2 regions of the Sinorhizobium arboris LMG 14919 genome follow, and region 2 is predicted to be linked to the other one. Evidence: riboswitches for the same ligand, from Rfam matches in the RefSeq annotation. Region 2 holds a riboswitch; the other holds the start of a gene.

The links. Region 2 has a riboswitch for glycine ahead of SINAR_RS0132765 (D-amino acid dehydrogenase). Riboswitches for the same ligand answer to the same signal wherever they lie in the genome.
Region 1: it holds a riboswitch for glycine, as region 2 does, so the genes downstream of both, gcvT (glycine cleavage system aminomethyltransferase GcvT) here and SINAR_RS0132765 (D-amino acid dehydrogenase) in region 2, are expected to answer to the same signal.

What each region holds. Positions count from the first base shown of each region.
Region 1 covers NZ_ATYB01000014.1:1,359,697-1,374,630, reverse strand. The annotation lists gene SINAR_RS0117795 (vitamin B12-dependent ribonucleotide reductase) at 1-77, shown strand, start outside; gene SINAR_RS0117785 (flavodoxin family protein) at 367-957, opposite strand; gene SINAR_RS0117780 (TfuA-like protein) at 1,129-1,839, opposite strand; gene SINAR_RS0117775 (membrane protein) at 2,077-3,990, shown strand; gene SINAR_RS0117770 (hypothetical protein) at 4,017-4,244, shown strand; gene SINAR_RS0117765 (glutathione S-transferase family protein) at 4,342-4,980, opposite strand; gene SINAR_RS0117755 (hypothetical protein) at 6,336-6,695, shown strand; gene SINAR_RS0117750 (DUF1775 domain-containing protein) at 6,721-7,704, opposite strand; gene SINAR_RS0117745 (hypothetical protein) at 7,796-8,191, opposite strand; glycine riboswitch at 8,346-8,433, shown strand; gene gcvT (glycine cleavage system aminomethyltransferase GcvT) at 8,576-9,715, shown strand; gene gcvH (glycine cleavage system protein GcvH) at 9,732-10,094, shown strand; partial or broken gene gcvP (aminomethyl-transferring glycine dehydrogenase) at 10,094-12,959, shown strand; gene tig (trigger factor) at 13,453-14,928, opposite strand.
Region 2 covers NZ_KE386497.1:771,245-786,178, forward strand. The annotation lists gene SINAR_RS0132700 (LysR family transcriptional regulator) at 66-965, opposite strand; gene SINAR_RS1000000136300 (hypothetical protein) at 1,117-1,263, shown strand; gene SINAR_RS0132710 (RES family NAD+ phosphorylase) at 1,293-1,775, opposite strand; gene SINAR_RS0132715 (antitoxin Xre-like helix-turn-helix domain-containing protein) at 1,772-2,200, opposite strand; partial or broken gene SINAR_RS01000000134580 (electron transfer flavoprotein subunit alpha/FixB family protein) at 2,490-2,975, opposite strand; gene SINAR_RS0132725 (APC family permease) at 3,114-4,439, opposite strand; gene SINAR_RS0132730 (N-formylglutamate amidohydrolase) at 4,498-5,184, opposite strand; gene SINAR_RS0132735 (aminotransferase) at 5,262-6,638, opposite strand; gene SINAR_RS0132745 (glutamine synthetase family protein) at 7,080-8,459, shown strand; gene SINAR_RS0132750 (aldehyde dehydrogenase family protein) at 8,485-9,873, shown strand; gene SINAR_RS0132755 (N,N-dimethylformamidase alpha subunit family protein) at 9,883-10,221, shown strand; gene SINAR_RS0132760 (N,N-dimethylformamidase beta subunit family domain-containing protein) at 10,214-12,433, shown strand; gene SINAR_RS0132765 (D-amino acid dehydrogenase) at 12,481-13,731, opposite strand; glycine riboswitch at 13,863-13,946, opposite strand; gene SINAR_RS0132770 (GntR family transcriptional regulator) at 13,959-14,894, opposite strand.

The sequences.
Region 1 (14,934 bases), on a different contig from region 2:
GCCAGAACTTCACGATGGTCAGGAACGGCACCTGCGAGAAGTGCGACACATGCGGCGCCACGAGCGGGTGCAGCTAAGAAGCGGGGTCATTAAATCAGTGGTTTAGACCGCTGGTAAAGAAATCTCCCGGCAGCTTCCGTTGCCGGGAAAGTCCAGAAAAGCCGTGAATTGATGCATCGGGGACCGCACCGCCTCAGCGACCGATTTGCCCTGCCCACTCCTGCCGAAGCTTCGTGCCGATCTCTTCCGCGCTGTGTCTTCTCGGCATTCTTAGGTCCTCCAACGGCTCGAAAGCCATACATCAGGGAGGACCACCTTTCAGGGAGCAGACCATGACCACGCGAGGAGGCAAGAGATGTACCGGTATCACCTGCTCCCGACCCACTGCCGGATCTCGTCAGCCAATTGCTCGAGAACGCCTGTCGTCCTGGCGGGGAGCGGGTCCGGAAACCGTTGCTCGGGATACGCGAGCGTTCCCCCCAGATGGACCGGCTGGGCGCAGGGCATCTCGTGCTGTTCGAAAAACTTGATCATGTTGTCCGCGCATCGGCGCACACTCGGATCGTCCGCGGGATCGGTGGCGCCGTTGACGATGACCGCTCCGAGTTTTCCTTTGAGCTGTTGTTTGTCGCGCCACAGGGGATCCGACCTGTCGAGCAAGACGACGCCCAGGGCCGGCGGCATTCCGAAGCAGGTGGGAGTAGCCATCACAATCACGTCCGAATCTTTCATGAGTGACAGAGCACGATCGATCCCGTCGCCGTGGTATCCGAACGTTTGATAACACTGCTCGCACCCGAGACAGTCGATACGCTCATCGGCCAGACGCACCTGTTCCACGACCTTCACCCGCCGATCTCTCTCGAGCGAGCGGAGAACCTCGCCGAGCATCCGCCCTGAGTTACTGAACGCGCGTGGGCTGCAGTCTATTCCAATGATGGTCGTCGCTTTGTCCATGTGAGGATCCCCAGTAAGGCGTGACAGGGTAATCCTCCCGCAAAGTAGACGGGTTTAAAACTAGGATTTTCTCGCAAATTCCGATGAAGACATCACGATTAGGAATTGCGCCAAACAGGTGTGCTGACGGCGCAATGGCCGGCGCCGCATCAAACTGGTCCGGCATCGCGCTTAGTCAGCCCGGAACATCGTATCCCACAGGCTCGTCCGCGCGAAGCTCCACTCGAAATTGCACGGCAGTCGCTCGTCCCGCGCATCGATCACCGCCTGGATGAGCGCTTCGGCGTCGTCAAGCTTCTGGTTGACGTTGTTGTCGCGCAGGATCTCGCACAACTCTGACCCTCTGGGACTGTCCGGAAAGCAGGCGGACACGACCCGCGAATAGGTTCTGTCCTTGAAGAACATCGCTTGAGCGGCGGACAGGAGCTTGTCATGTTCGGCGGGGGTGAGAAGAGAGCCTTGGAGGCAGCGGGAAAGCGTTGCGCGGACATTCACGAGCGGCTCGCTCAACGGAAGGAAGCCGAGTTCGGGCGGCCCGTGCGACTGGGCGACGTCCGCATCGTCTTCCAAGACGCCGGCAAAGAAGTCCTCAAAGATCCTGCCTATCCCGATCATGCCGAAGGGGGCGCATTCGGCGGCCCTGAGAGCGCCCATGCTCGCCGCCCCGAAAATCTGCACGCCTTGAGACAGCCCGAACAGGATCTCCTTGTGCCAGACGGCGGGTACATGCTCGTAGATGCCATCGATGAGGCCTATGACATTGGCCCCTTCCGTTACAGCTCTGTGGACGTCGCCCTGTCTTGCCGGCGGCCACACATGATAGCCGCCGTTCGAAGCCGGCACGGCACCATGGAGCGTCGGACCGGCAAAGATGACCTTCATACTGTCCGCCGGATTGCAGCGATTCCGCGTGAGCCTCAAATCTGAAACATATGCGCTTGCAATCTATCATGGCGGAGCACGTTGACAAGAAGAACACCATTGTTGAATCTCCTTGTTGGCTGGGTAAAAAAATTGGCGACTTCCATTTAGGTTATTTCACCACATAAAGGCGATTTTTTCCTGACCACTCGCCACTCGGGCGAGTTCGTGCGAGTTTCAGACGCTCCCGGATGGAAGATGACCTATACTTTACATAGTTTTGGCGACCTACGCCTTACCGATGCAGAGGGGAATATCGTCTCTTTTCCCGAAAAGGGGCTGCTGATCATCGCTTTTCTCTTATGCAGCGACAGACGGATCGAGCGCCGGATAACGCTCGCGCAATTGTTGTGGGAAAGCGAGGACCGCGGCGCCAATCTCACCAACTTGCGTTCGACTCTCCTGAGAATAAAGCGGCGGCAGGACGAGATTGGAACCCAGTTCATTTCGTTCAACGACACCGTCGTGCGACTCGACGACACTGCGCTGCTTTCGGACTTGGACTTGTTTCAACCGCAGGAGGGTCATCAACTCGCGCGGCTGAAACGCGTCATCGAGTGCCTCAGACGTAGCTTTCTCGCGTCTGCAGGTTTCGCCGGCGGCAAATTCAACGACTGGATCGCGCAAGAGAGAAGGCGCCACTGTGCGCTCCTCAAGGAATTGCTGAAGGAAACCTGCCGCCGGGCGACGACAGACGCGGAAATCGACATTGTGAAGGACGGCGCGATACTCGCATTCGAGATCGATCCACTCGACACGGATTTTCAGAAGATACTGCTGGATGTTTTCGATGCTCGCGGCGAGGCCGAGCATCTTCGGGGTGTATTCGAAAAAAGGAGCGCCTTTCTCGCGCAGTCCGCAGCAACCGACCCGTCCGTAGCTTCGGTCCGAGAGGACAAGGCGCAGCGGATGCAGCCCTCCCTCGCCCGGCCGTCTGCCGCACAGTTGAAGGCTGCCATCCCGCGGCTGGTTCTGCTTCCGCCCGATACTCAGTCCGATTCGGTCAACCTGGCGATTGCCGCGTCGTCATTGATCGAAGACATCACGATCGGATTCTGCGCTCTCAGGAGTGTACAGGTCATAGCACCCTACTCTGCCGTTCGGATAAGCCGCCAGACCGATGACAAGCTCGATTTCTTTGAGCGCCACTCGGTGGATTACGTCCTCGACACCCGCCTCACCGAATTGGGAGACAATGTAACCCTATTCGTGCAGCTCATTTTCTTCACGGACAACACGATTATCTGGGCAGAGAGGTTCAGGCTCGACCCGGTGAACCTCCCCCGCGACCGGCGGGTGATTTCACGGGAGCTTGCGCTCTCCGTCGCCGGCGAGATCGACCGCCACGAATTGACTCGCTCACATCTCGAACTGAATCCGGTGGCCTACCACCACTACCTCATAGGCCGACGACATCTGGGTAATCTGACGCTTCCCAATCTGCGCCGGGCTCGCAAGGAGCTTAGAGCCTCGCTGCAGGAAAGCCCGGAATTCTCCCCTGCCCTCAGTGCCCTCGCCCGGACCTACTCGAAGGAATGGCTTCTGACCGCGCGCGGGGACAACGACCTCTTGAACTCCGCTGAGACGCTGGCCAGGAAAGCCATAAGCGCGGGCCGCGACCTGCCCGACGGCTATCGTGAGCTTGGCGTGACGAAGCTGCTGCAGAGCGCCCTCGACGAAAGCGCCGAGGCATTGGAGCTGGCAGAGACGCTGGGCCCTCACTACGCAGATGTGATTGCGGACTACGCGGATACGCTCGTGCACTGTTCGCGCCCGGAAGTCGCTCTCGAAAAGATCGAACGCGCCATCGAACTGAATCCCTTGAGCCCGGACTCCTATCTATGGAGCGCTGCAGGCGCAAACTACGCGCTACGCCGTTTCGACGTCGCCCTGGACTATATCGCCATGATGGACGACTCCAGCCTGGCCGACAGGCTCTCTGCCGCCAGCTGGGCGATGCTGGGTGACAGGCAGAAGGCACGGGTCTTTGTTCACAGGGTGCGCGAGGCCAATCCAGACTTCGATGTCGACAGGTGGTTGGCGCTGATCCCGAGCAAAGAACAATGGCACAAGGACCTGTATCGGGAAGGCCTGAAGAAGGCGGGGTTCTGAATTTCATACAGTAGGGGGAAAGTCATATGGCAGAGGATGCAGCAGTAGTAGTGATCGGCATTTCAGGTGAAGCCGGCCTTTGGCTGGCCGATCTGAGAGCGGGCACGGTGGTCCCGCTTGCACCGCCTTCGTCGGGCGGCCTTCAGAACGTAAACGACTTGCGATCGAAGGGCGCGACGATCGTGAAGGGCGTCAACTTGGCCGTGACGGTCAGAAGCGCAGACGATGCCTTTAGCGGTCATTACGACGGCTGATCGGTGACGGGTTGAACTTCGGATAGCCGCTCAAAAGCAATTCCCGGTCGCATCTATTTCCGGCCCGAAGGAAACGGACTTGCATTCGAGGTCAGGCTTATGAGGGCTGAGTTTCCTTCACCGAAGGCCTCACCGACATGCGCGCCCACCACGCTTCCAGGTTCTCGTGCTGCCGGAGCATCTCCTGTCCTTCCGGCGCCTTGAGGACATAGTCGAATATTGGGGTGAGATACAGATCGGCGAGCGACATGGCCTCGCCGGCAAGCCACGGCGCCGTTCCCATAATCCCGGAAATCGCCCCCATGCATATCCTTGCCTTCAGAAGAGCGGCCGAAATCGCAGCCTCGTCTGCGACGTCCCCTCTCGCCGGCTTCGAGACGCGCTCCACGTAAATTCCCCAGACCATTGCCGGATAGGCGTAGTTGTCGGCAATGCTCAACAGCTGATTGCAGCGGGCGCGCTCCCGTGGATCTGACGGCTGAAGCTTCCTCCCCTCGAACACGTCATCGACATAGCGCGTTATCGCACCGGTCTCGTAAAGGGAAAAGCCTTCATGTTCAAAGGCGGGAATGCGACCGAAGGGCTGTCGCTCCAGGTAGTCCGCTGGCGGGCCGTCGCCCCTGAATATGTCGACAGGGACGAGCTCGTAATCAATTCCCTTTTCGACGAGAACCAGCCGCACGATCCGTACGTAAACGCTGTAATCCGCTCCGAATAGACGCGGTTTTTCCGTCATTGCGATCTCCCGGTTGCTGAAGATTTCGCCCTGGTGATGTAGCCAGCACTTCAAGTCATCAATGTGCGGACGCGGCAGCCGATTGCCACCAGAAAGGAGAAAGCAAAAGAATCAATGTGAAAGCGATGGACTGGCGGACCAGGATACCGCAATTTATACGCGTCTGACGAAGCAGAATCGGAGAATTCATGCCCCTCAAATATCTGACCGCGCTATTGGTGCTTGCCCTCCTGTCGGGGTGCACAAGCACCGGCGGAAACAACACGACCTACGCTCAATGGTATGGACCGAATCCCGTTCCCAATTTCAGCGCCGCGAGCCCTGGGGGCCTGCGCGTAGGCTATTAAGCATAGGGCCCTGGCTAACGAAGTTCGCGGAAACCGTAGCCGCCGATGTTCTTCAAGCTGCGGGAGATCCGGTTCCCTACGACGGAGGCCCCGCATTCGCGGCGCCTCCGATTTTGCTGTGGGGCCCGCCCCGGCGCGCAACGGACGGCCGCACGGGTGCGACGATCACCTCGGTGGCACGAGACCTTGATAGTAATCTCCGTCACCGCCGACCACCCGGTCCCCGGTGTGCGAGCACGCCGCCAGCGTTGCGAGTGCGAGCAACAACACGATCTTGCGCATAAGGTCCCCGTACCTTTCCTAACAGTTTGACGGCCATTGATATTCTGCCCTTCGCGCCGGATCAATTCCCAACATCGCGATCTGCTACTTCTGCGAGCCTTCGCCGTGGCTTGAGCGTAGAGTGCTGGACATCACACGTTGCTCAATGGTCTGCCGAGGTTTGCGTTCAGACGACGCGTCATCGGCGACCGCACAGGATGCGGTGCTCGGATGTCTCTCGATAAGACACAGCGCCTGCAGCGCGCCGCGACGATACGGTTCGTGCGCCGCACTTCAGAGGCTCGGACTTATGCGTGTCGTTCTTCAAACCGCTAAGGGCTTGGGCGACATGCGTCAGAAAGGCGTCGGGGGCACGACACCGCTATAATATTGCCCCTCCCCCGCATAGTACCGTTCGGCGCTTGGCCTCCCCGTTTGCGAGCACGCGTTGAGAGCAAAGATCGCTAACAACAATACGATCGCGCGCATAGACTTACGTCCTTTCGTGAGTGAACTTCTTCAATATGACTTTTATGAACCAGGTTTTTGCCGACGCATCAGTTGCGCCCGTTCTCCATTGCGGCTGCGATTGTACATGCCGTTCAACCGACGGTACACAAAATTGCGCTAGGCCCAGCGCCGCAGCACCCTAGCGTTACGAATTTCTTAAAATTCGACCGTCCGATTTCACCCCGTCGAAAGCGAAGTCTGCCATAGGACAGGATTATCGTGCCCGAGGACTGAAGGATGACCCAGGTCGTTACCATCTCCGCGACGACGGCGGCCTATGCGGCGGAGCTTTTGAAGCCGTCCACGCGCATGCGTGGCGACGGAACCGTCGACGAGGCGATCACCCTTCTTTCCGCCGGTCGACAGGATCGGGCGCCGCCGGCTCCAAAGATAAGAAGCGCGCTGCCGCTGCACCTTATGATAATCGGTGCAGAGCGCCGCCTGCCGCAGCAGACGCAAGCCGAAACGCTGCGCCGCTATCTTGAAAACGCGAACGGAGAGGACGGCGGAGAGGATCGCCGGCAGGAACCTGCCGGCGAGGACCTAGGGCAGAGCGAGATCACAGAAATGCTCGACCGGTTCATTCAGGGCACTTGAACGGTCGAGGATCGCCGTCCGGCTGCTATTGATGGCTGTGCCCGGAGTGAGCGCCGCCTGCCGCGGTGCCGACCGGCAGGAGATAGTCGACCGTCCCGGCCTTCTCGAAGGTCAGTGTGACCGGCACGGTGGCGCCCTCTGCAAAGGGCTTCTTCACCTCCATGAACATGAGATGCAGGCCGCCGTTCTTCAGTTCGACCGTCTTGCCGGCCGGAACCGCGATGCCGTCATCAAGCTTGCGCATTTTCATGACGTCGTTCTCCATCGTCATTTCATGGAGCTCGACACGGCCGGCAGCTGGGCTCTCGACGGCAAGCAGGCGGTCGTCGGCGCGGCCGTTGTTCGTGACGACGAAGCCGCCGCCGCCGATCTTCGCGCCGGGCAGCATCGCCTTTACGGTTCCGCCCGAGATATCGAGATCGCCTATCTTGAGTGCTTGGGCCGCAAGCTGACCATGGCCGTCATGGCCCTCATTTTCATCGCCCCCTGCCGCCACGGTGACTGTGAGCGTCGGCGCCGGACGATCGAGGGAATGGGCGTCCTCGCCCTCCGCCGGCAACTGATCCCAGACCACCTTGCCGTCCGCGCCGCAAAGCTGCGTCGCCGGAAAGGCGAGCACGGTCCTCTTTTCGAAGCCCGCGAGCTTTCCGCGCACGACGAAGGTGTCGTAATGTTCGTCGGGAAGGTTACCGCCTTTCCACCGGATTTCGACGGGGCCCGCGGAGACCTTGGTGCCATGATTGTCATAGGTTCTCCGGTAGTCGCCCTCGATGATCTCCAGCTCCCAACCGGGCTTCGGCTGGGGTTTGGCAAAAACGAAACCCTCCGGCAACCGCAACCGCACTTCGGTCGTCGCCTTGCCGTCGCAGCCGTGAGGAACCTGCAGGGTGGCGTTGAAGGTCGTCCCGGCCGGAGCGGTGTCCTTTTCAAATGACGCATGCGCATGGGCGAGACCGGCCGCAGCGAGTGTAAGCCCTGCAGTAAGCAAAGAAAGTCTTGTTCTGTTCATGTCGTAATCTCCGGACCATGCGCCAGCGGTATGGCGTTCATGGTCAATGCCGCTTGGCGGCGGATGGATTCAGGATTGGATTCGGTGAGATTTACGGCTGAACCGGCGGGCCGCGCGACGGCGGCAGCAGACGCAAAGGAAGCAGCACCGCCTCGGCGACGGCTATCGGCGTTCCGGCAGCCCAGCTGCCGGTTTCGGCCGGCACGCTCTCATCCGGCGCCGTCGGCAGGAACACGCAGGCAGCGAGTCGGCAGGCTTCGCAAACGGGAGCAAAGGACGAGGAACTGCCGTGGCCGCCGTCGCGATCGACGCCGCCCGTGCCGAAGCAGATGTCGGCAAAGGTGCCGTCGGGAAGGAGATATTCGGCGGCAATCGCCGGACCGGTCCTTTTCGCAAGAACCGGCTTATGGGCAAAGGACAGAAATACGAGCGCGAAGGCTGCGAGCAGCCGCATCGCAATTCCCCATTTCCGCTCACGCCCTGTCATTGCCACCTCTCGTCGGTCTTCCCTATCCGCTACCCAACGAAATTGCAAAGGCCGATTTGCCGCAGGATCGATGAGGATGAAGCCAGGACGACAAAAATATGTTCGGTCGCGACATATGCCCTTGCCAAAATCCGGCCTTCGCCGTTATCTGGATTCAACCTCGTTGGGAGAAACCGGTTCGATCCGGTGCCGAAGGAGCAACCGCCCCGGAAACTCTCAGGCCAAAGGACCAGCAAGGTGCCGGTAGGACTCTGGAGAGAAGCGTTCGCGCTCGCCGAAGGGATAACAATCTCAGGCAAAGGGACAGAGGGGGCTCGAATTTGTCGGCGCATGACGCCGGTATTGTGAGCCGGCGCGAAGACGCGCCAGACCTGGAGGCCGGACTTGGAAGACGTTTCCACCTTGAAACACACGCCGTTGCATGCGCTGCATCTTTCGCTCGGTGCCCGCATGGTTCCTTTCGCCGGTTACGACATGCCGGTCCAATATCCGGAAGGCGTATTGAAGGAGCACCTGCACACCCGGGCAGCGGCTGGTCTGTTCGACGTGTCCCACATGGGGCAGATTGTCGTGCGGCCGAAATCCGGAAAGATCGAGGACGCGGCGCTTGCGCTCGAAAAGCTCGTGCCGGTGGATGTACTCGGCCTCGCAGAAGGCCGGCAGCGCTATGGCTTCTTCACGAATGCCGCAGGCGGCATTCTCGACGACCTGATGATCGTCAATCGCGGCGATCATCTCTTCCTGGTTGTCAACGCGGCCTGCAAGGAAGCCGATCTCGCGCATATCGAGGACGGCCTCGGCAGCGCCTGCGACGTGACCATGCTGACCGATCGCGCCCTGATCGCCCTGCAGGGGCCCCGGGCCGGAGCGGTTCTCTGCGAGCTTTGGGCAGACGTCGCGTCGATGCGCTTCATGGATGTCGCTGAGGCCGACCTCCACGACGTGAGCTGCATCATCTCCCGCTCCGGTTACACCGGCGAGGATGGCTTCGAGATATCCATTCCCGCGGACGCCGCTGTGGATGTGACACAACGGCTCCTCGAGCATCCGGATGTCCTGCCGATCGGGCTCGGCGCACGCGACTCGCTCCGCCTGGAAGCGGGCCTTTGTCTCTACGGCAGCGACATCGACACGAGCACGAGCCCGATCGAGGCGGGTCTCGAATGGGCGATCCAGAAAAGTCGCCGCCCCCAAGGCGAGCGCGCCGGTGGCTTTCCAGGCGCCGACCGGATCCTCGCCGAATTCAGCGACGGAGTTTCCAGGCGCCGTGTCGGCCTGAGGCCCGAAGGCCGGGCGCCCGTCCGCGGAGGTGCCCCGCTTTTTGCCGACGCGGAGGGTAAGACGCCGGCAGGGACCGTCACCTCCGGCGGCTTCGGCCCGAGCGTCGATGGACCGGTCGCCATGGGCTATGTCGACGCCGAGCACGCCGAAAGCGGCACAAGATTGTTTGCGGAGGTGCGTGGCAAGTATCTGCCGGTCGCCGTCGCTGCCCTGCCCTTCATCAAACAAACCTACAAACGCTGATCAGGAGAACCTGCGTATGCTGAAATTCACCGAGGAACACGAGTGGCTCAAGATCGACGGCGACGTTGCGACCGTCGGTATCACCGAGCATGCCGCCGGCCAGCTTGGCGATCTTGTCTTCGTGGAGCTGCCGGAGGCGGGTGCCACCTTCTCCAAGGGCGACTCGGCCGCGACCGTCGAGTCCGTCAAGGCGGCGTCGGACGTCTATTGTCCGCTTGATGGCGAAATCGTCGAGATCAACCAGGCGATCGTCGACGATCCGTCGCTCGTCAACAGCGATCCCCAGGGCGCGGCCTGGTTCTTCAAGCTGAAGCTCTCCGATCCGGATGCCGCCAATGCGCTCCTGGACGAAGCGGCCTATAAGGAGTTCGTCGCCTGATGAGCATGCCCAAGGATTTCACCTTTACCGACTACAAGCCTTACGACTTCGCCAATCGTCGTCACATCGGCCCCTCGCCGGCCGAAATGGACGATATGCTGGAGGTCGTCGGCTATCCGAGCCTCGATGCGCTCATCGACGACACCGTGCCGCCCTCCATACGCCAGGCGACGCCGCTTGCCTGGGGCGAGCCGATGACGGAGCGCGAGGCACTCGACAAGCTGCGCGAAACGGCGAACCGCAACCGGAAGCTCGTGTCTCTGATCGGTCAGGGCTACTACGGGACCATCACCCCGCCGGTCATTCAGCGCAATATCCTCGAGAATCCGGCCTGGTACACCGCCTATACGCCCTATCAGCCGGAAATCAGCCAAGGGCGGCTGGAGGCCCTGCTCAATTACCAGACCATGGTTTGCGATTTGACCGGCCTGGACGTCGCGAACGCCTCGCTGCTCGACGAGGCGACGGCGGCAGCCGAAGCAATGGCCATTGCGGAGCGCGTCGCAAAATCCAAGGCAAGGGCCTTTTTCGTCGATGAAAACTGCCATCCGCAAACGATTGCGCTGCTCAAGACCCGGGCGGAGCCGCTCGGCTGGCAGGTCGTCATCGGCGATCCCTTCGAGGATCTGGACGCCGCCGCCGTTTTCGGCGCGATTTTCCAGTATCCTGGCACTTATGGTCATGTTCGCGACTTCTCGGGTCTGATCGCCAAACTCCATGAACAGGGCGCAATCGCTGCGGTCGCCGCCGATCCGCTGGCGCTGGCGCTTCTGAAGTCTCCGGGCGAAATGGGGGCCGACATAGCGGTCGGCTCGAGCCAGCGCTTTGGCGTTCCGGTCGGCTACGGCGGGGCCGCACGCCGCCTATATGGCAGTCAAGGATGCCTACAAGCGCTCCATGCCCGGCCGCCTCGTGGGCGTGTCGGTCGATGCGCGCGGCAACCGCGCCTATCGGCTGTCGCTGCAGACCCGCGAGCAGCATATCCGGCGCGAGAAGGCGACATCGAACATCTGCACCGCACAGGTGCTGCTTGCCGTTATGGCCTCCATGTATGCCGTCTTCCACGGTCCCGAAGGCATCAAGGCGATCGCCCAGAGCGTGCACCAGAAGACGGTCCGCCTTGCGATGGGGCTCGAAAAGCTCGGCTATACCGTCCAGCCGGACGTCTTTTTCGACACGATCACCGTGGAAGTCGGCAAGCTGCAGGGCATCATCCTCAAGGCCGCCGTCGCCGAGAGTGTAAACCTTCGCAAGATCGGAGCGACCAGGATCGGAATCAGTCTCGATGAACGCTCGCGGCCGATCACCCTGGAGGCCGTCTGGCGTGCCTTCGGCGGCGATTTCAAGGTCGAGGAATTCGCGCCGGACTACCGCTTGCCGCAGGAACTGCTGCGCACAAGCGATTATCTCACCCATCCGATCTTTCACATGAACCGGGCGGAAAGCGAGATGACGCGTTACATGCGTCGCCTCGCCGACCGCGATCTTGCGCTCGACCGCGCAATGATTCCGCTCGGCTCCTGTACGATGAAGCTCAACGCGACCGCGGAGATGCTGCCGATCACCTGGCCTGAATTCTCCGAAATCCATCCCTTCGTGCCGGCCGATCAGGCACTCGGCTATCACCATCTGATCGAAGACCTGTCGCAGAAGCTGTGCGCGATCACCGGCTACGACGCGATTTCGATGCAGCCCAATTCGGGTGCTCAAGGCGAGTATGCAGGCCTGCTCGCCATCCGTGCCTATCATATCGCCAATGGCAACGAACATCGCGACGTCTGCCTGATACCGACCTCGGCACACGGCACGAACCCGGCCTCGGCGCAGATGGCCGGCATGAAGGTGGTCGTCGTGAAAGTGAGCGACGCCGGCGAGATCGATATGGACGATTTCCGCGCCAAGGCCGAGCAATATGCGCAAACCCTCTCCTGCTGCATGATCACCTATCCCTCGACCCACGGCGTCTTCGAGGAGAATGTGCGCGAGGTCTGCGAGATCGTCCACAAGCATGGCGGCCAGGTCTATTTGGACGGCGCCAACATGAATGCGATGGTTGGCCTTGCCCGCCCCGGCGACATCGGTTCGGATGTCAGCCATTTGAACCTGCACAAGACCTTCTGCATCCCGCATGGGGGCGGCGGCCCCGGCATGGGGCCGATCGGCGTCAAGGCACATCTCGCCCCCTTCCTTCCAGGACATCCGCAAACGGACGGGCACGAAGGCGCCGTTTCCGCCGCACCGTTCGGTTCGGCGTCGATCCTGCCGATCTCCTGGAGCTATTGCCTGATGATGGGCGGCGAAGGTCTGACCCAGGCGACCAAGGTTGCGATCCTCAACGCCAACTACATCGCAGCCCGGCTGAAGGGTGCCTATGACGTGCTCTACAAGTCGGCGAAGGGCCGGGTCGCGCATGAATGCATCATCGATACCCGTCCGCTGGCCGAAAGTGCCGGCGTCACCGTCGACGACGTCGCCAAGCGCCTGATCGATTGCGGCTTCCATGCCCCGACGATGAGCTGGCCGGTCGCCGGCACACTGATGATCGAACCGACGGAATCGGAAACCAAGGCCGAGCTCGACCGCTTCTGCGACGCCATGCTGGCGATCCGCGAAGAGGCCCGCGCCATCGAAGAGGGCCGGATGGATAAGGTCAACAATCCGCTGAAGAACGCCCCGCACACAGTCGAGGATCTCGTCGGCGACTGGGACCGGCCCTATTCGCGCGAGCAGGCCTGCTTCCCGCCGGGCGCCTTCCGCGTGGACAAATATTGGTCGCCGGTCAACCGCGTCGACAATGTCTATGGCGACCGAAATCTCGTATGCACCTGCCCACCGATCGAGGGCTACGCGGAAGCGGCGGAGTGATCATGTGAGCCGACCGGGCGCGGTTCATGTGTCGCGCCCGCCATGCCTTGAAAAAACAAAGAGCCCGACCACACCGGGCTTTCTGTTGGGTCGAGAGGACTTCCAGAAAGCGTGTGTAACGATTTTTCGTCCTGAAGGGCGTAATTTCAAAGTCTTGAAGCGTTTCATTGTTTCAGCGAAACAATGAACTGCAGGAGAATCGGCATAGGGGGCGGTCGTTATGACCGCGCCAATGCCAACCCATCCGGCATGCCGGTCCGCACCGGGCGGTTCGCCGCCGCCCAGGGGGCACCGCCTCATATCCGGTTCTTGTTCGTCGCACGCGGCTTACGCTCCACGCTTCCTCCCACGCTCGCTCGCCCTGACGCAGTTGCGCTTCGCTCGCCATGACCGGCTCGTGGCGGACTTCCCCCCGCAGGAATGCGCGCCCATGGCGGGCGCACAATGAAAAAGCCGCCCGGAGGCGGCCTCTTCATGTCTTTGAAAGACGCGATTACTCGGCGCTCTCGTCCGCAGCCTTCTTCTTGGCCGGGGCCTTCTTCTTCGGCGTCGCGGCTTCTTCGCCTTCGCCGGCTTCGGCCTTGGCGGCTGCCTTCTTCTTGGAGGCCGTCTTCTTGGCCGGCTTTTCGTCGGCTTCGTCGTCAGCCGTCAGCTCTTCCTTCGAAACCTTCTTGTCGGTTACCGAAACTTCGGTGAGCAGGTGGTCGACGACCTTCTCTTCGAAGAGCGGTGCGCGCAGCGAAGCGGCGGCACCGGGCGTGTTCCGGAAGTATTCGATAATTTCCTTTTCCTGGCCGGGGAACTGACGCAACTGCTGGAACAGCGAGCTCTGCATCTCGTCGTCGCTGACCTGGACGCCGGCTTTCTCACCGATTTCCGAGAGAACCAGACCGAGGCGGACGCGACGCTCGGCGAGCTTGCGATATTCGGCGCGCGCTTCCTCTTCCGTCGTGTCTTCATCGGCGAAGGTCTTGCCGGCCTGCTCCAGGTCGGTGTTGATCTGGCGCCAGATGTTGTCGAATTCGGCGTCGACCAGGCGCTCGGGCGTATCGAACTGATAGAGTTCGTCGAGCTGATCGAGAAGCTGACGCTTGACCTTCTGACGAGTGATCGAGCCGAACTGGCTCTCGATCTGACCGCGCACGACTTCCTTCAGCTTGTCGACGGATTCCAGGCCGAGCTTCGTTGCCAGCTCGTCATTGATCTCGATCGGGGCAGCGGCAGCGACATCCTTCACAGTGATGTCGAAGGTTGCTTCCTTGCCGGCGAGGTTGGCTGCCGGATAGTCGGCCGGGAACGTCACCGTAATCGTCTTTTCATCGCCGGCCTTTACACCGACAAGCTGCTCCTCGAAGCCCGGGATGAAGCGGTTGGAGCCGAGCACCAGCTCCGCATCTTCGTCCTTGCCGCCGTCAAAGGCCTCGCCATCGACCTTGCCGAGATAGTCGATCGTGACGCGGTCGCCATTGGCAGCCTTGCCCTTCTTCGTTTCATAGGTGCGGGCGCTTTCGGCGATACGCTGGATCTGCTCGTTGACCTCGTCATCGCTGACGTCGACGACTTCGCGGGTGACCTTGATCCCGCTCGCGTCCTTGAGTTCGATCGGCGGGATGATTTCGTAGGCGACGGTGAATTCGAAGTCGGCTTCGGCCTTCAGGATCTTGTCGGCTTCAGCCTCGTCCTCGGTCATCGCGATTTCCGGCTGGGTCGCCGACTTCTCGCCGCGGCTCGTGAGGATTTCCGTCGGCTTTTCACGAACGATCTCGTTGACGAGGTCGGCCATGATCGACTTGCCGTAAACCTTCTTCAGATGCGCGACCGGCACCTTGCCGGGGCGGAAGCCATTGATGCGAACCCGATCCTTCACCTCGACCAGACGCTCGTTCATCCGAGCTTCCATTTCGTCGGCCGGAATAACGACTTTGAGTTCGCGCTTCAGCCCTTGAGCGAGCGTTTCGATAACCTGCATGTTCAA
Region 2 (14,934 bases):
ATCAGCTCCGTCAGGCCCGGTTTTGCCTAGGGTATCAAATCCGCACTAGCCGACTAACCCTGCCATCAGACCGCAGGCGAGCCTCCAATTTCGCTTGCAAGCTTCAGGAAACCGTCGATGTAGGAGATCGCCTCTTCGCCGCGACGCACGCCGAGATTGATGCTCTTCTGGATGCCCGCATCACCGAGACGCAGGGCCCGGATCGGCAGACCAGCGGCATCCTCATTGAGCAGCCAGTCCGGAAGCACGGTCACCCCCCTGCCCGCGCAGACGAGCTGCAGCATGAGATCGATGGTTTCGGCGGTGCGATGCTCACGCGGCCGGCAATGCGCGGGAACGAGAAACCGCGTGTAGATGTCCAGCCGCTCCAGAGTTACTGGCACGGTGATCAGTTCCTCGTCGATCAGATCCTGGGGCTGCACGATCGCGCGCCTAGCGAGAGGGTGAGCTTCATGCACCATCAGAACAAGTTCGTAATCGAAGGCAGGCGTGAAGATGAGGTCCGGCGCGTCGATCGGATCTGGTGTGATGAGCAGGTCGATTTCATAGCCCAGAAGCGCTCCGACGCCGTCGAAGCGGAAGGCAGTCCGGACATCGAAGTCGACGTCGGGCCACCGGTTCAAATAGGGTGTGACAATGCGCGTCAGCCAACGTTGACAGGGATGGCATTCCATGCCGACGCGCAACGTTCCCCGCCGACCGACCGCGAAGTCGTTCAGCACCCGCTCCGCGTGCTCCATCTGTGGCAATACCCGTTCGGCAACACTGAGCAGGTACTCGCCAGTCTGCGTCAGTCGCAGGCCGCGGCCAGTTTTCATCCAGATCTTGATGCCATGCCGTTCCTCGAACTTGGCAACCATATGGCTTAGAGCGGACTGCGTGACGTTCAGTTTCTCGGCGGCCGCGGTGACGCTGCCGCGCCGGCTGACTTCCCTCAGGATTGCCAGATGCTGTCTGTCGATCATTATGACGGCTTCTCATGATTAGGTGAAATCCGCTCATAAATGAGCACGGCTAAGCTTTTCGTCAATTGGTGTCCAATCGAAGTCTCGGATCGAAGAGAGGAAATTGCCGTGGCGACGCTGGCGAGGTCGTCGACCGCAAGAACAGCACTCCATGAAATGTGCCTATGCAGAAAAACTGTTGGCACTCGACGAAGCGGCCGCCGATCCGCTGCCGATGTGGGTCGCCGAGACCGATTGCAAGAAGCCGCAGGCCGTTATCGATGCGCTTCATTCGGCAGTCGACCATGGAAATGGCTGACCAGTTTGAGAAAGGCGCTGTCCGTCGGGTTACGGACCAAACAGGCGACGGTTCCAGTAAACCGGTTGATGCAGGCTCGCCGCGAGATGCGGGAATTGCGGATGCGCAGGATTGATCAGAATATTGTTTTCTGGTCTCGCGACGACGCTTGGCACGAGCAGGATGGTACTGCGCCTTTGCAGGCACCATTCCTCGCCAAAAGCCTTGCTGACGGTCGCGGGCATCGAATCCCAGCCCGGCAATGCCGGTTGCGGCAGCACCTCATAGCTCGTTCCGCTTGGGATCGTGATTTCCACGTAATGCTGGTTCGGCGGCAGCCGTCCGCTGCCGTGGACCAGCTTTTCGAGCAGCGCGGTCGAGTAATGCTCCGATGTGTAGATCAGCGGACTGCCGGGCGTATTCCATCGCCCCGGCGCAATTGTTGACCCCGTCGCATCGAAGATCGGATACGTTCCCGCTGGATCCCCTATTCGATAGCACGTCAGCGTTCGATCGAGAATCTGCGCCGTCACGCAGCGCTGCCGTATTTGAGGGCGCTCAGAATATCGAGCACCATTTCGGCGCCAAACTCGCTTTGAATGACGACGTCGATCGGCCGCCTATCCTCGATCATCGGATGAGCGTGAAACAGGAAATCGCGCGCTTCGTTGGGATCTCGCCAAACCTCCAGCGCCAAGCTCCAGACACGGGCAATGCGTGCAAGCCGGGTCCCCTCCTCCGGCGACAATATCTTTGCGCTCTTGCGCCGCTCATAGGTCGCCCGCGGCACCAAGCGATACTTGAATTGCGTGTCAGACGGCGCGACGAGATTGGACATTCGCTCGACAGTGCCAATCGGCAATCCCTGCTCGATTTGGGTAATCAAGCCGATCGGCGATTGGGGCACAGCCTTTGAGGGAAGACCAAGCACCTCGGCAACGCTGGAAAAAGCTAGCATGAACACTCCTGTTCACTTGAGACAAAATGTAGTATCAACTGAGGCGAACGTCAAGTCAGCGAAGGCGGGGGGTTATGACAATATTGCCGTGACGATACGGCCCGTTGCACCTGAGGATTGGAAAGCCGGCATTGGCGACAAGACATCAAGCCTTCCCCAGCTTTCGATCGCCTTGCTCACCGGGCGTTCGCCTAGGCTCTCATCGGACAGTTCGCCCATGACCAGCGCAACATCCGTCCCGCCCTTTCTTACCTGACGCGTAAGCTGCTCCAAAGCGTCTGCCGACTTGGGCTTCGAAGAGATCCATGACGAGGCCGCAGTCGGCAAGCTGGAAGATCAGTGCCTCCTCGTCCTTGTTGATCGATACGATGACCTTCGAGTCCTTCATGACGGCAAGGTGCTGGATGGCGCCCGAAATGCCACAGGCGATGTAGAGGTCGGGGGCGACCACCTTTCCGGTCTGGCCGACCTGCCAGTTGTTCGGCGCATGGCCGGCGTCGACGGCAGCGCGCGAGGCGCCGACGGCGGCGCCGAGCTTATGGGCGACCGGCAGGATGACCTCCTTGAACTTCTCCGAAGAGCCTAGCGCGCGGCCGCGGGAGATAATGATCTTCGCCGAGGTCAGTTCCGGACGGTCGGAGGACGAGAGCTTGTCCTTGATGAATGTAGACAAAGAAAAAGTGGCCGCCGCCGGGACCTGTTCGACGGCAGCCGAGTTGCTGCCCTGGGAGGCAGACGGGAAGACTGTAGTTCGCGCGGTGATGACCCGCTTTGGCTCGCTTACCTCGGATTGGATTCCCAACCGCCGACCGCGAGGAAGTAGGTTTCAGCCCAATGGCAGAAAGAATGCTTCCTATCCAGTGCTGCGCGATGGGAAGGGCGATCACCAGCCGCCCTCCCCCTTAGACCCATCTTAGATGTCGGTAGTCATCGTTGGCAGTGGCCGCGTCAGGACACGGGTCTTCCCCAGAAGATAAACCAATCCTAACCCAAGCCAGCCGAATCCCAATCCGATGGCCACACGATCAAGGCTGAGAAAGAGGCTGGCGCAGAACAAAGCTCCCGCAACAGAAACCAGCATCAGCAGAGCGCGGCCGCTTCGCTCTTCCGGTTGTTTCAAAAGGTAGCCAATGACGCAGATATTGACGGCGAAGAACGCTGTGAACGCGCCAAAGTTGATGAAGGAGGTCGATGTCGTGATATCGAACTTGATTGCGCCGAGCATCACCACACCGACCAGGATGATGTTCACAACAGGCGTCTTCAGACGAGGATTGATGTAGCCAAACGGGGCGCTGGGAATAACGTTATCGCGGCCCATCACCAGGAGGAGCCGAGATGCGCTCGCATGCGCGCACAGTCCGGCGGCGAAGAAGGCAATGGCGACCACCAGCGTAAAGATGGTCTTGAACGTTTCGCCGCCCACTTGACCGACGATCTCGTAGGCCGCGGTATCGACGCTGTCGAACGTCAACGACGGATGCACCACCATCATCAGGTAGGTGGCGACGATGAAGATCCCGCCGCCAAAAACTGTCGCGATCATGATCGCGCGCGGAATCGACTGACGCGGATTGACCGTCTCCTCGGAAAGGGTCGAAATCGCGTCAAAGCCGAGGAACGAGTAGCATGCGACCGCGGCGCCAGCCATGATCATCGACCAGTTGGTCTGATCGTTGGTGAAGGGCTTTGCCGAGAACAACTCACCGTCAGGAAGGTGGCTGACGGCCACGACGCACAGATATGCCAGCATCGCTACCATCAGGAGTTGGGTGGCCATGATGATCAGATTGATACGGTCTGTAAGCTTGATGCCAAGGGTGTTGACTATCGTCGACAATACCGCGACGCCAACGACCCAAAAAGGGAACGGCACCGCGGGGGCGAGCGTAGACAGACTGGTCGCCGTCAAGAGGCATATGACCATCGGAATAAAGAAATAGTCCAGGAGAAGCACCCATCCGACGATAAAGCCGGAAATTGGCCCAAATACTTTCGAGGTGTAGGTGTAAGCCGAGCCCGCAACAGGGTTGCGTGAAGCCATGAAGCCGTAGCTGGCCGCGGTTGCGAGCATTGCCAGGGTTGCTACGACGTAGGCAGTGGCAACAGCTCCGCCGGTCTTGACTGCGATAGCGCCGAAGGTCGCGATAACGACGAGCGGCGACATGTAGGAAAGGCCAAACATCGCGGCCGATGTTGTGCTGAGCCTCCTGTCGAGTTTTACGTGTTCATTTGACACTGTTATGTTCTCCTCTGTGGTTCTGGGCTAACCACCGGACATCAGCCGGAGGTTTTCACTACTGCTTCTTTGGGGTCAGCATTCCTTTCAAGATGCGATGAAAACGGTCTGCCCAACCCGTTTCACCCTCTTTGTCGGAGATGAGATCGTTCCGGATCTCGATCATGGCGCCCGCGAAACCGAACGGGGCAGTGTGTCGCTCGATCGTGTGATACACACCATCGGTTGGCGCATATGGTTCGTTGTCGCCTACGACCAGATCGGGGTCCTGTCTCAGAGCGCTGAGAAGTTGTTGGGAAAGCCTGGTATCGTCGTTGTGAAGGATGCCCACATGCCAAGGTCTTTTGGCACCCTTGTAGACTGGGGTGTAGCTGTGGATCGAAATGAGCCATGGTGAACGCTGGTTGCGCCCATCAATGATCCGATCAACCGCGGCATGGAACGGCTCGTAGACCTCGGCGCAGCGGGTCGATCGCTCGACATCCGACAAGGCGGCGTTTCCGGGAATCTCCGTCGTCTCGCTCAGCTTGATGATTGATCCCGGATGGTCGGGCTCCCGATTGATATCGAGCACCAATCTCGACACGTTCGCATAAACGAGTGGCGCGTCGAGAAGGTCAGAAAGCTTCTCGGCAACGCCGAGCGCACCGGGATCCCAAGCGATATGTTCTGTGAGTTTCTCCGGCGGAAGTCCCAACCCATCAAGATGGGGCGGGACGTAGTTGGACGCGTGCTCGCAGATCAAAACGATCTGCGAGTTGCCATCCTCATTCCGGACACTGACGGGCGTCCGATCAGCGAGGAATGGTTCGACCCCCATGGTTACGCCACCTCGCCCTTCACCGTGCCGTAAACGACGTCGAGAACTTCCTTGAGCACGGCGAGAAGTTCCTCGATCTGACCGTGTGTGGAGATGAAAGGCGGAGCAAGAACGACCGATGAACCCAATGGACGGATGATAAATCCCCGATCGCGGGCTTCTTTCGAAATCCGCTCGCCGATGCGCAAATCACCGGAGAACGATTGCTTCGTCTTCTTATCAGCAACCGTCTCGAGCGCGCCCATCAGGCCCATTCCCCGCGCTTCTCCGATCATCGGATGATCCGCCAGCGCGCGGAGGCCGGATTGGAACGTCTCGCTCACGGATTTCACATTCTCGAAAACGCCCTCTTCAGTGATGATCCGAATTGCCTCAAGCGAAATCGCACATCCAACCGGATGGCCGCCGGTGGTGAACCCATGCGGAAACTCTTCCCAAACCTCACTTGCTGCTGTCGCCCGCTTGTCGATGTCAGCCGAGAGCATGACGGCGCCCATCGGGAAGTAACCGGCAGACATACTCTTCGAAGCAACGATGATGTCCGGCTGTTGTCCGACTGCCAGCGTCCCCCAGAGGCTGCCGGTGCGGCCAAAGCCGCAGATCACTTCGTCTGCGATCAACGGAATGCCATACCTTTGGAGGACCGGCTGGATCTTCGCAAAGTAGGTCGCCGGCGGAACAATGACGCCACCTGCGCCCATCACTGGCTCGGCGAACATGCCGGCGATCGTCTCGGGGCCTTCCTGAAGGATTCGTGTCTCCAGGTTGGCAGCAAGACGAGCAGCGAATTCATCGTCGCCCTCGCCGGGCAGTGCGAAACGCCAAGCGTGGGGGCAATCGAGTGTGACGATTTCCGGGCCCGGAAGCCCGAAGGCCTTAACGTAGTCCTTGCCGGTCAGCGCCGAGGCCATGACCGTGGCGCCATGATATGCATTCTTGCGAGTCAGAAGTTTGCGGCGCTCAGGCCTGCCTTCGGCAGCCCACATCATCCAGAGCAGCTTGACAATGGATTCGTTGGCTTCCGATCCGGAGTTGGTGAAGAACACGCGGCTCATCGGCGCAGGTGCGAGCTTGAGCATCCGTTCCGCCAGTTCAACGGTCGGCTTCGAGTTGCGGCCGAAGAACGTGTGATAGCCGGGGAACTCCTGATACTGCTTGAGTGCTGCATCGCTAAGGCGCCGCTCGGAGAAGCCGAGCGTCATGTTCCACAGACCGGAATTCCCTTCAAAGTACCGGCGGCCGACAGTGTCAATGATATAGGGACCTTCTCCGTGATCAATGATTACGGGGCCATCCGTTTTTAGCGAAGGAAGATCAGTGAACGTGTGGAAGAAGCTAGTCGCTTCGCGGCGCTCCCAAGACTGGGCTGCAATATTCATGAGGTCTCCTCCGATTAGGGACGACAGATTCTGTTCTTGGCATTAATTGCGTTTTGATGAGGCAAAACACTAAGCGTGATCGAACACCATCTTGCGGATTTTGTCAATTCATGTTCAAAGTGCTTTTTGCGAGACAGGGGCAAACGAGCCGCGTCTCGGCCGGAGGACATCGCAAAATGGCGCTTCTACGGGATGTTTTCCGCATCCGAATCTATTTGCCGGTGTTTTCAAAGGCCGAGAAATCTCGGGAGCTCGGCTAAAGGTGTGCCAGATGCGCGGGTGACGGAGTGTGCGCTTAGCCTGCGTAAGATGCAATTGACGTTTTTTTGGTGGCTGACCCAGCTGTAGGGCCGGCCTGCTTCGGAGGAGAAGAGATTGAACTACGAGTTTTTTCCACGCCGCGACGCGGTTCGTTCGACCGAGATCGACGGCACCTTGGGACTGAGAAGGGAGTCACCCGCGGGTCGGTTGACGCTCGACGAGTTGAGGGATGCGGTTTCCAAGGGGGAAATTGACACCGTCATTGTTGCTATGACCGACATGCAGGGCCGTCTCATCGGCAAACGCCTCACCGCCCGCTTTTTCCTTGAAACGAATGTGTCGCCGCAGCTTTTCTGCGACTATTTCCTTGCTACCGATATGGAGATGACGCTCGTTCCCGGATACGAGTCATCCTCCTGGGCAAAAGGTTACGGTGACTTCGCTTTGGTCCCGGATATCTCGACGTTGCGGGCGATACCATGGTTGCCGAAAACCGCCCTTGTTCTATCGGATGTCACGACATCTGGCGGTGTGCCCTTGAACCATTCTCCGCGCCAGGTCCTTCGGCGACAGCTCGATCGACTGGCAAAGTGCGGTTTTGCCGCGGACATGGCAGCAGAGCTCGAGTTCTATCTCTTCAATCAAACGTTCGAGGAGGCCCGTTCGGGGAAATACGACAATCTGAAGTTCTCAAGCTGGTATCCTGAAGACGGCCACATTTTCCAAACTTCCAAAGACGAGCCCTACATTCGCTCGATCCGCAACCTGATGGAGCTCGCGGATATCCCTATCGAAGGTTCAAAAGCCGAGTGCAGCCCGGGCCAGCAGGAAATCAACCTCCAATACGCCGAGGCTCTGGAAACCTGCGATCGTCTCGTCCTCTACAAGAACGGGTGCAAGGAAATTGCCTATCAGATGGGTAAGTCAGTGAGCTTTATGGCAAAGCTGAGCGAAACCCTTTCCGGTAATTCGTGCCACATCCACCTTTCACTTCGCAATCTGGAAACGGGAGCATCCGGCTTCTTCGATCCATCGCGCGAAGACGGTATGTCCGACGTTTTCAAGCAGTTTCTGGCCGGCGCAATCAAACACGCGCCGGCTGCCACTTACTTTTATGCTCCGAACATCAACTCCTATAAGCGCTTCACCGCTGGGACTTTTGCGCCGACGCGGCTGGCTTGGTCGGTTGACAACCGAACCACCGCCTATCGCGTCCTGGGCCAAGGTAAGTCCTTGCGGTTCGAATGCCGCGTTCCAGGCGCCGATGCCAACCCATACTTGGCATTCGCGGCACTGATCGCCAGCGGCTTGCAGGGAATTGAGGAGGAGTTGGTACTCCAGGATGCGTTCGCTGGCGACGCTTACGAAGCAGACAATGTGCCTCGGATACCTGGCGCGCTGTATCGATCTCTTGATCAACTCGAAGCTTCTTGCGCGTTTGAGAAAGCGCTCGGAGAAGACGTCGTCAGACATTACCTCCATTGCGGCCGTTGGGAACTCGGCGCTTTCGAAGGCGCTGTGACGGACTGGGAAAAGCTCCGGCTGTTCGAGCGTTGCTGATCTGGGAACATAAGAGGTCTATAAAATGGCATCGTTTGAAACGATAACCCCGGTTGACGGTTCCGTATTGCTGGTGCGGGAACGCCCCACGGCTCGGGAGGTGGACGCAGCGCTTTCCAGGGCAGCTAACGGCTTTAGAGCATGGCGTGACTGGTCGCTGGAACGCCGAATTGAGCTTCTCGAACGCGCGGTTGCGGCATTCGTAGGCGATAAGGAAGCCATTGCCGAAGAAATCACGAGGCAAATCGGCCGTCCAATCGCCTACAGCGGCGGCGAGGTGAACGGGTTTGAGGCGCGCGCTCGGACTATGCTGCGGCTGGCTCCAGAAGCACTCTCCCCTCATGTTCCGCCCGCGATCGACGGCTTCGAGCGCGATATTCAGCGCGCTCCGCTCGGGATAGTCGCTGTTCTGGCTCCGTGGAACTATCCGTTTCTTGCCGCCGTCAACGCGGTAATGCCTGCACTTGCAGCCGGAAACGTGGTCGTCTTGAAGCACTCCGACCAGACACCCCTGGCGGCAGAGCGGATGGATCAGGCATTCCGCTACGCCGGCTTGCCCGACGGTGTTTTCCAGTATCTCCACATTGACCATGACCAGGTCGCTGAGATGATCGCTGATCCCCGTGTTGCCTATGTTTGCTTCACCGGATCCGTGACCGGAGGCCATGCCGTTCAGCGTGCTCTCGCGAGATCCTTCACTTCCGCGGGACTCGAGTTAGGCGGCAAAGATCCGGCTTATGTTCGCGAAGACGCCAACATCGATTACGCTATCGCGAACATAGCGGAGGGAATCTTCTTCAACTCGGGGCAAAGCTGCTGCGGCATCGAACGCGTTTACGTGCATGAGCGGCATTTCAATACTGTGGTTGATGGGCTCGTCGCCTACGCGGAGCAGCTGAAGCTCGGCGATCCGAGAGACCACAGCACGACCCTCGGTCCCATGGTGAAAACCTCAGCGGCGAACTCTGTCCGCGACCAAATCAACAAAGCTTTAGCTCAAGGGGCGCGTTCCCTCGTTGATGCGAGGAAATTTGCTGCAGATACTGGCCGCACAGCCTATCTTGCACCGCAGATTATTATCAACTGCGATCATTCGATGTCGATCATGAGCGAAGAAACGTTTGGTCCGGTGGCAGGCGTGATGGCTGTCAGATCCGACCGGGAGGCGGTGCGCCTTATGAACGACAGCCGCTACGGGCTCACCGCATCGATCTGGACTTCGGATCGTGACGCAGCGCGCGCAATTGGTGATCAGCTTGAAACCGGCACTGTGTTCATGAACCGCTGCGATTACCTCGATCCCGAGCTTGCCTGGACCGGCGTAAAGGATTCAGGTCGAGGAGCGACATTGTCGCGGCTGGGCTTCGACTATCTCACACGCCCAAAGTCCTACCATTTCAAGCTGAGCGTTTGAGGTGCCGACATGTCGAGATACTCGCTTCAAGAGGAAGACAAGCAATACATCGACGAGTTTATGAAAAAACCGATCGGCTATCACAGCCCGGGACTCCAGCGCGTGCTGAACGTCATGCGCGGCGGAGATGTCAATGGGAAATACGTCTTAGTCATCCTCGAGCCGTATCGCAGATGGGCGCTCGGTCGGCTTCCTGCTCGCCGTGGCGAGCCAATCTCGCTGGTGGAGGGTGTGGAATATACCTGCCAACTGCAAGCTGAACGCGACGTGTTCATTCGCCGGTGGAGGGATCTGACCGGCGAAGACATCAGCGATGCATTAAACAGGGAGGGTTCCGCAAATGCTTAAGATCACCGCATATTCGAGCAGGATCAGCTACCGACCAGGTGACGAGGTAGATGTCAAGGTGAGCGCCGTCGGCATGAAATCTTTCAGTGCCGCTCTGAAGCGCATCGTTCAGGGCGACATCAACCCGGACGGCCCGGGTTACAGAGAAGACGCTGTACCCTGTGACATTGGTGGGCCATTCACGGCTCGGGAACAGAAGATTCTTACCGGATCATATGGCCGCGTGCAGACATCCGCTGGGTTTGCGGTAGCGGGCAGCGTAACGGTTGCAGCGTTGATCTGGCCGACCCTGCCGGGAGTTGCAAGGCAAGCGATCGTGTCGGTGGGCTCGGAGTCAGGCCTCCGTCTCGGTCTTGATGAGAAAGGTCGCGCAACTTTCGAGGCCGTAAGTGGTGGCCGGCGTGTTGGCCATGCAACCACCACAGCGGCCTGCCGCATGAAGGCATGGTATGCAATTATCGGAACATTCCGTCCCGAGACGAGTGAACTTGAAATCGAGCAGGTCCCGCTGCAGCGTTTTCGAGGTATAGAGGACAGCGGCTGCGCGAAAGCGACGATATCTGAATCCATCGATGTCGATTGGAGCGAAATCCTTTTCGCCGCCGAGCGCGGGTCCGATGGCGCTCCCGCTTCTTTTTATAACGGAAAGATTGAAGCTCCATTTATCTGTAGTGGACAGCCTGGCCCCGACGACGTCACTGACCATTTGAAAGGTGCGAAGAAACTCGAAGCCGTAATCGCTGATTGGGATTTCAGTCACGACATTGCACACGATACCTTCGCCGACTGCGGGCCGCATTCTTTGTGTGGCAAACTTTTCAATCTTCCCCACCGTGCCGTATCCGGTTTCGCATGGGACGGGTCGACCTACAGGTGGGATGAACGGCCTGAGCACTACGGTGCCGTCCACTTCCACGATGATGACCTCTATGACGCGATGTGGGAAAATGACTTCACCTTCCGCCTACCAGAGGGTTTGAAGAGTGGCGTCTATGCCGTTCATCTGACCTCGGATGACGAAGCAAGCGAATATTACGTCGTCTTCGGCGTGAAAGCCGCCAAGAATGCCAAGAAGAGCCCCGTCGTCTTCGTCATGCCGACGGCAAGCTATATCGCTTACGCCAACCATCGCCTTGGCCTCGATGTTTCCGAGACCGAAATCGGTGCTGGTCAGCTCCTGCAAATCGACAAGCACCATTCGTTCTTGCAGGAGAACCCGCAGTACGGCCTGTCTCTGTACGAGGTGCACTCAGACGGTTCCGGCGTTTTCTACTCCTCCCGTCTGCGTCCGGTCGTCGACATCCAGCCAAAGGTGCAAGGCTTTATTGGCGGTCTTGGTTCGAACATCTGGCAGTTCAATGCCGACACACATATCCTTGGTTTTTTCGAAGATCGCGGCCTGGACTACGACGTTCTGACAGACGAAGATCTTGAGGCCGATGGAGTTGAAGCCCTGGCCGACTATCAAGTCCTTGTCACCGGAAGTCACCCCGAGTACACGAGCACCCGCATGCTCGATGCGTACCGAGACTATTCTGAACGTGGCGGCCGGATCATGTATCTGGGCGGGAACGGCTTCTACTGGCGGATCACCTACAACAGCAAATTGCCAGGCGTGATCGAGTGCCGGCGTTCAGAGAGCGGCATTCGCGGTTGGGAACCGGGGACCGGCAACTACTACCATCAGTTCACCGGTGAGCTGGGCGGACTGTGGAGGCGAATTGGTCGCGCGCCACAGCAGGTCTTCGGTGTCGGAATGACCGCCCAGGGTTTTGACCTGTCATCGCCATATGTCAAAACGGATCACGCGAAAGATCCAAGGGCAGCTTTCATTTTCGAAGGTGTGGCTGGCGACGTCATCGGCGATTTCGGTCTGAACGGCGGCGCCGCCGCGGGCAACGAGATCGACAGGGCGGACTTCGCGCTCGGCACACCACCGAATGCCCTCATCGTTGCCTCGTCGCGTGTCCATACGGATATCTACCTGATGACTCCGGAGGATCTCCTAGATCCGACGCCGACTTGGTCTGGCACCCAAAGCGACCTCATTCGGTCCGACATGACATTCTTCGAGACTTCCACAGGTGGGGCGGTCTTCTCGACCGGCTCAATCGCTTGGGCGGCCTCGATGGCCTGGAATAAATATGACAACGAGGTGGCCAGAATCACCGAAAACGTCGTCAGGCGCTTCTCGAACCCAGCAAAGTTCTGAGGGCAAGAAGGCCGGCACGATCGCCGGCCTTCTTGCTTGCGACGGTCTCAATTAGCCTGCAAAGAGCCGGCGACCGCCTCTCCCAACAGTTCGGCCGTCGCGCACGACAAGGTCCATCCCAGGTGCCCGTGACCTGTGTTGTAGAAGACGTGTGGCTGACGACCTTTCCCCACGCGCGGAAGCATGTTCGGCATCATGGGGCGCAGACCGCTCCAAGGGACTACCTGGCTCGTGTTCACCTGCGGGAAATGGTGACGAGTCCAGCGGACAAGAGGTGTGATCCGATCAGCGCGGATATCGTAGTTCACGCCGTTGATTTCCGCCGTGCCTGCCACACGGAAGCGGTCCCTGCCAAGACGGCTTGTGACGATCTTCGCCGCGTCATCGAGCAAGCTGACCCAGGGTGCCCCCTCCTGGCTGCGCTCATCATCCAGATGAATCGTGATGGAGTATCCTTTCACCGGATAAATGTTGACGCGGTCACCAAGCATGCCAGCGAAGTGTCGGCTTGCCACGCCCGCGCAAATGACCAGGCCGTCGAACGCCTGCTCATTCGGCTGACCGCTAGCGATCTCTGCTGTCGCGTTGACAGGTTTCCATTGGACCGCCAGTCCGATTCGCTGCCGTTGAAAGCCTATGACGTTGGCCTCCAGCTGAAAGCTCGCTCCTTTTCGGATGCACGCATCCGCAAGGCCTCGGGTAAATTTATGGATGTCGCCTGTCGCGTCGGACGGGGTGTAGAATCCGCCGTAGAAGTCCCCTGTGAGCGTCGGTTCGATGGTCCGGATTTCAGACGGCGTAACAGATCGGCGATCAAGCCCAGCGGCTTTAAGAAGCGCGTTTACCTCGCTCGCGTGTCGGTAGCTTTTTTCGTCGCGATAGAAATGCAGGATGCCTCGGCGTTCGAAATCGAATTCGATCCCTTCGCGCATCGCGATATCGAACATGTACTGGCGTGCCTGAATTGCAAGTCTCGCGGTATTGACAGTATTGGCCTTGTAGTTGGGGATGGCCGTAACAAACTCAGCCAGCCAAGAGTATTTGGACCAGGATGGTTTTGGATTGATGAGAAGGGGCGCGTCTTTCGTAAGCATCCATTTCACGCCTTTGAGGAGGGTCGACCAGTGGTTCCACACCTCCGCATTGCTCGCCGACAGCTGGCCGCCATTGGCAAATGACGTCTCCATCGCGGGATACGCGTGTCGATCGAAGACCGTGACTTTGTAGCCACGGCTAAGCAGCGAATAGGCCGTCGTAATTCCGGTAACACCGGCACCAATAATTGCGAGGTGGGGCATTTTGTTCTCCAAAGGACAGTTGTACGAGGGTCACGCTGACCCGGCCAATTCCCCATCTGTCCTTGGTACCTGAGAGCTTCCCGCAGGTGCGGTATCCCCTTCGGTGGGCATTGCTGCCACTCTCCAGATTTTCCAGCTATGCGGTCCTTTTGCCTGAGAGATTCTGGGGAATTGCTCCATCGGCGTCGCTTGGCGATCTCTCCCGCACACCCTTTCGGAAACTCTATTTATTGCGTCTTGCGCCCTCCACCGTCCTCGGCCTCATCTGTCTCGGAAAGCCGAACCTTGCCTCCTCGCAGGAGCTCGAGATCATGGTCCATGTGGGCGAACGTTTCGTCGCGGGATATCTGCAAGTGAATATGCATCAACGAGGCAGCCAACTGGCGGTTGCCTTCCAGCAGGGCAGCAATTATTCCTCTGTGCTCAATCATTGACTGGCGCAGACGTTCTATCCGGATGAATCCTATATATTCTGTGACTCGGCGAATGTTGTTTTGGCGCTCGATCGCACTCACCAGCTCTGCTGTCTGGGCGCCTTGCGCTACCACTTTGTGAAATCGAGCATCGAGATCGAACAGCCGCCGGCGATCCATGCGATGGACATTCTCTATTGCATCGGCATGATCTTCATCAAGATCTCGAAACGCCGCAGCGTCTACCTTGTAGCTATCGGCCAGAATGCCTGCTGGCTCGATGATTTGTCGAAACCGGTAGCTGTCTTCCATCGCGCGCGGACTGACATCGGCAAAAATCCAACCGCGACCGGGTGAAGGCTCGACGAGATGATCTCGCGTCAGGCGCCGCAGCGTTGAAGCGAGAACGCCATTGGGAACCGAGTAACGCTGCATCAAGGCGCGTTCACTGAAAACAGTGTTGAGCTCGCCAATCGCCATGTCGCGCATCACGCGTTCGTCGAGCAACTCGTCGGTTTGATTGTCGCCATTGAGCAGCGACGCTGGATCTTTGAGAATGAACCCGCGGCGCGGCTCGAAATCGAGTACACCTTCGGACTGCAGCTTTTGCAAGACCCGGCGAATTGGCGTCCGTGACACACCCAACTGATCGGCAACTTCCGCCTCGTTGATGCGATCACCGCACTGGAGGTCGTCGCTTAGCTGCAAGCGCAACTGTTCCAGGATGCGAGCTTGAAGTGGTGTCTGCATTCTTGATCTCGATGTTGCCTAAATTGCGTTTTACCTACTC